Regions from separate parts of the Aneurinibacillus thermoaerophilus genome, predicted to be linked through region 2. Evidence: a T-box and tRNA genes for the amino acid it is inferred to sense, from the RefSeq annotation. Region 2 holds a T-box; the other holds one or more tRNA genes.
The links. The T-box of region 2 lies ahead of serS (serine--tRNA ligase). A T-box ahead of a tRNA ligase gene usually reads a tRNA of that ligase, here a tRNA-Ser.

Region 1 (4,427 bases), 1.0 Mb from region 2:
GCTTAATATCTCCGTACCGCTGCACAATAACTGAGCCATTGGACAAATCGTTCGCACGACGGCAAATTTCCTTGGCATATTCATTCGGCTTGTCAAACGGCTCTGTAAATACATGGGACACAAGCAGTGCAAAGTTCGTATTCGGCGATCCAAGCTTTTCATCTTTGTAAGCGTGACCATTTGCTGCCATAACGCCGCTGTGATTTTCCACTACTACATATCCACTCGGGTTAGAACAAAAGCTGCGAATAACCTGATCTGTAGAAGATCTGTACAGAAATTTTCCTTCATACAAATGATGGTTGATTTCTTCCATGACAACATTCGTTGTTTCTACGCGTACCCCAATGTCGACCTGGTTATTTAAGAGACGCAACCCTTGGCGTTTCAACATATTGCCAAACCATTCCGAACCGTCCCGTCCCGGAACAATAACCACTTTATCAGCCAAGTATGTTTCGCCATTACGGCATTCTACACCGCGAATTTCCATTCCAACGGCCGTTTTTTCTACAATAATATCGGCTACTTCCGTCTTAAACTTCATCTGAACTTTCTTTTCCAGTTCGCGGTAGATACTTTCCAGAATTTCAAGATTCTGCTCAGTTCCTAGATGACGCACATTGGCACGAAGCAATTTCAATCCTACACCCGCTGCTTTGCGCTCAATTTCGCGCACGGCCGGCGTTGTCGGATCCGTAATGTTGCGCGTTGCGCCATGCTCTAGATTAATCTCGTCCACATAGCGGATAAGCTCAAGCACTTGAGAAGGCGGCAAATAATCTGTCATCCAGCCTCCGAACTCAGTCGTAATATTAAATTTACCGTCAGAATATGCACCGGCGCCACCAAACCCATTTGTAATGGAACAGGCCGGCAAACAGCCGCTAAATTCTTTTTTTCCAGCTGGTGGCGGACATTTTTTAATTTTTTTCTCCAGAATCGGACAGCGCCGTTTAAAAATATCATGCCCTTTATCTATTAATAAAACATCCAGATGAGGATTCTTTCTCGTTAGTTCGTACGCGGTAAAAATACCAGCAGGCCCCGCTCCTACAATTACTACATCATATTTCATGATCGAAAGCCTCCTTGAGGTATGTACATTGTTTAATTGAGACCTCCATGATTATAACTCCTGGCCTGCAAAGAATCAACAAAAAACGAATGTTTTTTTTTAAACATATATTTTCGTTCGTTATTTAGCATACGAATATTCGGAATTTACCGTTCCCGCAACAAATAAATCGACCCAACCTTCCATAAGCTCTTCTTCTGTAATCGTGGCAGAGTTCTGCTTCCCTTCCCCGTATAAAATTAAAGCGTATACACGGGCAAACAAAATACTGTATAACCCCGAAGCAACCGCGTGACTGTTAACATCCCGACGAATTTGTCCAGCGAGTTTATAATATTCGAAAAAGGAAGTTAGCGCTTCGATAATATTTTTTGTAAATAAAAACGTATAGTTCCTGCATTCTTTCATTTTTTCCGCTTCGCTCAGCAACAGTTTAATCAACGGCAATTCTTTTTTAAATACCGTAATAAATGTCCTGATAATCAAACGAATATCGCGCTCAAAGTCATCACTTATCCCCTGAACGATATACTCACTAATTTCGGTAAACAAACTGTGGCGTCGAAACATTTCATTAAACAATTTTTCTTTGCTTTCAAAGTGACGGTATACTGTTAAATCATTTACGCCAGCCAAACGGGCAATTTCGCGAATCGTTGAAGCTTGGAACCCTTTTTGTGAAAAGACTTCCACTGCGGACTGCAAGATTTTCTCTCTTGTTCTTTTTACACGTGGGGAGTATTTCTTTTCCATACTATATTCTCCTTTTTTCCTATTTGTTCCAAATAGGGTGTTGCAAAACTCCACTGATTGCACTTCATGAAAAGCCCGGTATTTTCAAGGTTCTCGCAATTACATTTAGCCTTTACTATTCAACGATGGTAAGCATTGCAACACCCTCATTCATATAGTCATTCCTAAAATAATTAGGCAAAAAACCCTACAATACCAGTATCCACCATTTTCTTCATCGAAACAAGTTACAATTTAAAAAAAGGAGAAAAACGTTTGTCCCCCCCTTTATTGTTATGTATCGAAAGACAATATAAATCCTCTTTACACTTTACATCTACAAGCATTTTTTACATATTAAGGAGAATCAATAAACGTTGCCGGTCTGTCTCTCCCTGCGTAGCACGCGCCTCGCGAGTGTTTTCTCGTTTACTTATAAAGAGAAGGTATGCATCGCTTTATAGTAATAAAGCGATGCATACCTTCTCATACAACTTATACGACAAAAAAAGCCCTAATCCTTAGAAAAGAATCAGGGCTTGTCTATTCACGATGTATGCAGACACCAAACGAAAAATGGTCGGGAAGACAGGATTTGAACCTGCGACCTCCTCGTCCCGAACGAGGCGCTCTACCAAGCTGAGCCACTTCCCGGAACATACATTTCAAACCATCAAATGCACTCACCAAGAGTAAGTAATATGGTAGCGGCGGAGGGGATCGAACCCCCGACCTCACGGGTATGAACCGTACGCTCTAGCCAGCTGAGCTACGCCGCCCCAATAGCAATAATGTGAAATGGCGGAGAAGGCGGGATTCGAACCCGCGCACGGTGTGACCCGTCTACTCCCTTAGCAGGGGAGCCCCTTACAGCCTCTTGGGTACTTCTCCATATTGCATGGCGGACAGGGTGGGATTCGAACCCACGAGACGAGTTATCCCCGCCTACACGATTTCCAATCGTGCTCCTTCGACCAACTCGGACACCTGTCCATATTCATCAACAGCGACAAGCTTTATTTTATCATCAGTTTTTTATGAATGCAATAGTTTTTTAAAGGCTTATCACACGACCGCTTTGCATCTATTCTTCGTCTGCGCTCTTAGGCTTTTCTCCCACCAGCATGATGAGCAAAAGCGAAAAAGTGGCCTTAGTCTGTTTCCATCCTTTGATGTTTTACATGCGCCGCTTTGATCAAAGCGGCGCACAAATACAGTTTCTTCGCAAAAAGCGAATACAAAAGTCAGTCAACGCTCCTGATTCAGAAATTCCAATTACCCGCAATGTTTTTCAAACGCGCCCATTAAGTCAGCTGCGATCACTTCAAGAGGACGGTTTTCGATTTGATGGCGCTCCATCATATAAACAAGCTTTCCGTCTTTCATAAGGGCAAAAGAAGGAGAGGAAGGCGGATAACCGGTGAAATATTCTCTGGCTTTCGCAGTTGCCTCTTTGTCTTGGCCGGCGAAAACCGTGTAAAGGTAATCCGGCTTTTTCTCGCTGTGCTGTACAGAATAAATGGCAGCCGGGCGCGCAAGTCCTGCGGCGCATCCACACACAGAATTCACTACCACCAGAGCAGTGCCTTTCATATCTTCGAACTTCTCCTGTACCTCTTCCGGTGTCAGTAATTCTTCAAAACCTGCGGATGTTAATTCTGTGCGCATCGGCTGAATAACCGAACGCATATATTCGTCATACGACATCATAACATAAATCCCTCCGTTGTCATTTCTTATATTCTTCATCACTCTTAATATATTGCCAGCAACGAAAAATAATTTTCTTTCATTATAGCGATTTCTTTCTCAGGAGAAAAGTTCCGCAGCGCATTCCGCTATGCCTAGGTTGCCAGGTTGAGTGATTTTTCCTATTTCCAAAAAAGTTTATTAATGTATAATTTTATAGTGAAGATCGAAAGCAAGCTCACGGACTTGGAAAAGCTTCATTTTTCCTGAAACTTTCTATACATTGTTTCCGTCTATATAGTAAAATAGGCATTATGCCCAAGTTTATGCTTTATAGAGAGAAAGAAGGGAATTGTTGTGGAGAACGACCGGAGGAGAAAACGAAGAAACAGAATTTGGCTTGCCTTATTGTCATTCGGTGTCATTATACAACTCAACTTGATTTTCAATGACAGCTCACCTGTTAAATCGGCAACCGCGTTTTTAAACTCGATGTCCAGCAAAGCGCCAGCAGCACAAGAACAGGAGAAGACAGGGCAACAACCGGACAAGGAAAAAGACACATCCTCAAATCCGTCAGCCCCTCAAGAAACAAGGATACCCAAACAACAGCATCCAGCTAAGCCAGAAAAATCCCCAGCTAACGCGGCGACTTCCCCAGCAATGCCAGCTGTCGGAAAAATGATCGCCAAAATTTCGCAAAAGCGGCCCACCGTATATTTAACATTCGATGATGGCCCAGGAAAATATACGAAAGACATTGTCAACATTTTAGACGAACATCAGCTGAAAGGCGCATTTTTCTGGATTGGTGAGAACTTGAAATCCGACGAACATATAGCGTTAGCTAAGCAAATGATAGCTAATGGTCATATTATCGGTACACATACGATGCATCACCAACCGCTGCGTAAAAAGCCAAAAGATG
Region 2 (4,427 bases):
AAAAGCTTGTGCCGGAAGGGATTGAAGGCCGTGTCCCGTACAAAGGACCGCTGGCGGATACAGTGTATCAACTGGTTGGGGGCTTGCGGGCAGGCATGGGCTACTGCGGCACAAGAACGATCGAAGAACTGAAGAACAACTCGCGCTTTATTCGTATTACTAATGCTGGGTTGAGAGAAAGCCATCCGCATGATGTGCAAATTACGAAAGAGGCGCCGAACTATTCGCTGTAAAGGTTGTTGTTAAAAAATAGTTAGCAAGACAGGGCATAAACTCCCTGTCTTTTTTTATGTTGTATGGTAGAATCATATTGTTGTTTAAATAAAGTGGAGGTGCGAAAGTTGTCAATGTATATGAAACAGATAAAGAAACCGCTGGCTTTAGCATTGGCGTTGCTGATGTTCTTTTTGCCTATTTTTATGATAAATCCCGGACAGGCTCAGGCGGTTTCTCCAGCGTTGAATCTGGATGTCAAATCCGCCATTATGGTTGAGGCCACTACAGGGAAAATTCTTTATAAATACAATGAGAACCAAGCGCTTCCTCCGGCCAGTATGACTAAGATGATGACCGAATATTTAGTGTTGGATGCGATTAAAAAGAAAAAAATTACTTGGGACCAGAAAGTAACGGTTGACGATTACGGCGCGTTCTTAGGTAAATCGGGTAGTTCGGGTGTGTATCTTGCCAAGGGAGACGTACATACTGTAAAAGAGCTGTATGAAGCGATGGCGATTTACTCCGCCAATGATGCTACCGTTATGCTGGCCGAAACGGTGGCCGGTTCGGAAAACGAGTTTGTAAAGCTGATGAACCAAAAAGCGAAAGAATTTGGCATGACGCAGACATACTTCGCGAATTCAACCGGATTACCGCTTGCGGATTTGAAGGCATTCGCACCAGAATCCGCTGACAGGGATACTGTAATGTCCGCTCGTGACGCTGCTATTTTGGCAAAAGAGCTTATTACCCAGCATCCAGAAGTGTTGGAGACGACAAAAATTCCGCGGAAAATATTTCGTGAAGGTACGCCACAGGCTTTGAAAATGGATAACTGGAACTGGATGCTTCCGGGACTTGTAAAACAATACAAAGGTGTAGACGGTTTGAAAACGGGTCATACGAATGCGGCCGGTTTCTGCTTTACAGGTACGGCGGAACGGAACGGAGTGCGCCTGATTACAGTTGTTATGGGTACCAAATCATTTGTAAGTCGTTTTACAGAAACGAGCAAGCTGTTGGATTATGGGTTTAGTAACTATAAAATGCAGCCGTTGCTTGCCCAGGGCGCTCAAATTTCAGGTGGAGAGAATGCAAAAGTCAACAAAGGAACGGCAAAAGAAGTGGCCGCTGTGACCAGTAAGCAGGTGTTGTATCCGGTCAAAAAGGGAGAAGAAGGGGCTTATAAACCGAAGGCTGTATTGCAGGAAGTAACGGCGCCGGTAAAACAAGGACAAGCTGTAGGTTACGTAAAAGTTGTTGGGCCGAACGGCAAGTCGGATGAATTCCTGCGTCCGATCGACGAACAAAAGGCTGGCGGCACGTTGGTTGCCAAAGAAGAAGTGGAAGAAGCAGGCTGGCTTCGTCTTGCATTCCGTGCATTTTTCGGTTTCATTGGCGACATTTTTTCAAGCCTTGGGAACATGATTAAAGGCTGGTTCTCCTGATCATTGAACGTTTTTTCTTGATATTTATTTGCGAGATACATTTTGCATCTTGTTTCCGGATATAGTAGAGTATAGTTATATAGTTTTTTTCTAAACAAATAAGGAAAGGCTATGACGGGAACAAGTAAGCGGAAGCTGTGCGTCCAGAGAGTCGGTGGAAGGTGCGAACCGAACGGACAGGCCGCTGAAATCCATCTCTGAGCTAGCGGTGAAGAGCCGGATCATATTACATCCGTTATCATGTGTAAGAGGGCATACAGGCGCCATGCGAGCGCTGTATGCTGAATTAGGGTGGCAACACGGATCATCCCGTCCCTGAGTAGGGAGGGGATTTTTTATTTTCCAAGTAAGGATTCAGGAGGAGATATGCATGTTAGATGTTAAACGCCTTCGCAATGATTTTGCCGCTATTAAAAAAGCGCTGGAAACACGCGGCGAGAAATTGAATGAAATCGATAAATTCGAGGATCTGGATGTAAAGCGTCGCAGGCTGCTGGCGGAGAGCGAACAGTTGAAAAATAAACGTAATGTTGTATCGGATGAAATCGCGCGTTTGAAAAAAGAAAAGCAAAATGCGGATGATTTAATCGTGGAGATGAAAGAAGTATCCGCAAAAATCAAAGAATATGATGAACAGATCCGTGTGCTGGAAGAAGAAATTTCTCAGATTATGCTTGGGATTCCGAACGTGCCGCATGAAAGTGTGCCGGTCGGTTTGACGGAAGATGACAATGTGCCGGTGCGCCATTGGGGCGAGCTTCCGAAATTTACATTCGAGCCGAAGCCGCATTGGGATATTGCAGCTAGCCTTGGCATTCTTGATTTTGAAGCGGCGGCCAAAGTTACCGGAAGCCGTTTCGTGTTCTACAAAGGGCTTGGCGCGCGACTGGAGCGTGCATTGATTAACTTTATGCTCGATTTGCATACAACTGAACACGGCTATGAAGAGATTATGCCACCTTACATTGTGAATCGTGACAGTATGATTGGCACCGGTCAATTGCCAAAATTTGAAGAAGATGCCTTCAAAGTAGCGGATACTGATTATTTCCTCATACCGACAGCGGAAGTTCCGGTGACAAATTATCATCGTGAAGAAATTATTCCAGGAGATACGCTCCCGATCCGCTATGTGGCATACAGTGCTTGTTTCCGTTCTGAGGCTGGGTCTGCGGGGCGCGATACGCGTGGTCTTATTCGTCAACACCAATTCAATAAGGTCGAACTTGTCAAGTTCGTTAAACCAGAAACATCGTATGATGAGCTGGAAAGCCTCGTAAATAATGCGGAGAAGGTGCTACAGATTCTTGGGCTTCCGTATCGTGTAATGAGCATGTGCACAGGTGATTTGGGCTTTACAGCGGCGAAGAAATACGATATCGAGGTATGGTTGCCGAGCTATGATACGTATCGCGAGATTTCGAGCTGCAGTAACTTTGAAGACTTCCAGGCTCGCCGTGCGGGAATCCGTTTCCGGCGTGAAGCTAAATCGAAACCGGAATTCGTGCATACATTGAATGGTTCAGGCCTAGCAATTGGCCGTACGATGGCTGCGATCTTAGAGAATTATCAGCAGGAAGACGGTAGCGTTCTGATTCCAGAACCGCTTCGTCCGTATATGGGCGGTCTGGAAAAGCTTGTACCGAAAGCAAAGTAAGCATAGAGCAGAAAAGACGTACACAATAAGAACTGTGGTACGTCTTTTTGCTTTATATAACTTTTGAAGCACTGGCTAATTGTGAACAATTTGTAGAAAAAATGGTATTATTGTAGATATTTGTTCGTTTAATATTATAATTTAGGATAGATTAATTTCATTGATAGGAGAGAGAGAATGGGAAAGCTCAATAACAAAATTGCGGTTGTTACAGGAGCAGCAATGGGAAATGGGGAAGGTATTGCCAGAACTTTTGCAAAATACGGTGCTCATGTTGTACTGCTTGATATGTCTGAACGGGTATTTGAGGTTAAGCAACAACTCGAATCGCAAGGATATGCGGCTACAGCTTATCAGGTTGATGTGACAAACTTTACAGAAATTAAGCAATGCATCGATCAAGCCATTCAGGATTTTGGGAAAATTGATGTTCTTGTGAACAATGCAGGCGTTATTAGGCTTGCAAGCTTTTTGGATATGAGTGATGATACAAGAGATTTTCAATTTGATGTAAACATTAAGGGTGTATGGAACGTAACAAAAGCTGTTCTGCCAAACATGGTGGAAAATAAATACGGAAAGATTGTAAATATGTCCTCTGTGACCGGAACGATGGTAGCTGATGAAGGGGAAACGGCTTATGCGACGACAAAAGCGGCTATTTTAGGCTTTACTAAGGCATTAGCACGGGAAGTCGCGCGTTATAATATAACAGTGAATGCGATTTGTCCTGGATACATTCTGACACCGATGGCAGAGCAAATTGCGAAGGAATCGAATGCAACGAATCCTAATGCCGTCGTTGATGGAATTGCAAGCGGAGTACCGTTAGGAAGACTGGGACGCATTGAGGAAGTCGGAGAGCTGGCGGCTTTTTTGGCTTCTGATGAGTCAAGCTACATTACTGGAACGCATGTGGTGATTGATGGTGGAAGCACATTGCCGGAAACTGTTTCTGTAGGCGTGACATCGTAAGCAAAGGGGAGTAAGAGAGGGGCTTTTCATAAGAAAGTCCCTTTTTCTTTTTTGCGAAAAATGGTCGTTTAGTTTTGTTGTTTTGGAAGTGTTACCGGGCAATTTCCGGGAAAATCGGCGATATAATG

Region 1: it has a tRNA-Ser gene. The T-box ahead of serS (serine--tRNA ligase) is inferred to sense a tRNA for this amino acid. The anticodon was not compared.

Annotation. Positions count from the first base shown of each region.
Region 1 is NZ_CP080764.1:1,051,116-1,055,542, reverse strand. Features, by position in the region: gene K3F53_RS05690 (NAD(P)/FAD-dependent oxidoreductase) at 1-1,078, opposite strand, end outside; gene K3F53_RS05685 (TetR/AcrR family transcriptional regulator) at 1,199-1,831, opposite strand; tRNA gene K3F53_RS05680 (tRNA-Pro) at 2,388-2,464, opposite strand; tRNA gene K3F53_RS05675 (tRNA-Met) at 2,513-2,589, opposite strand; tRNA gene K3F53_RS05670 (tRNA-Ser) at 2,610-2,701, opposite strand; tRNA gene K3F53_RS05665 (tRNA-Ser) at 2,710-2,803, opposite strand; gene K3F53_RS05660 (BrxA/BrxB family bacilliredoxin) at 3,086-3,520, opposite strand; gene K3F53_RS05655 (polysaccharide deacetylase family protein) at 3,857-4,427, shown strand, end outside.
Region 2 is NZ_CP080764.1:17,438-21,864, forward strand. Features, by position in the region: gene guaB (IMP dehydrogenase) at 1-233, shown strand, start outside; gene K3F53_RS00065 (D-alanyl-D-alanine carboxypeptidase family protein) at 348-1,667, shown strand; T-box leader at 1,770-1,987, shown strand; gene serS (serine--tRNA ligase) at 2,038-3,324, shown strand; gene ucpA (SDR family oxidoreductase UcpA) at 3,502-4,299, shown strand.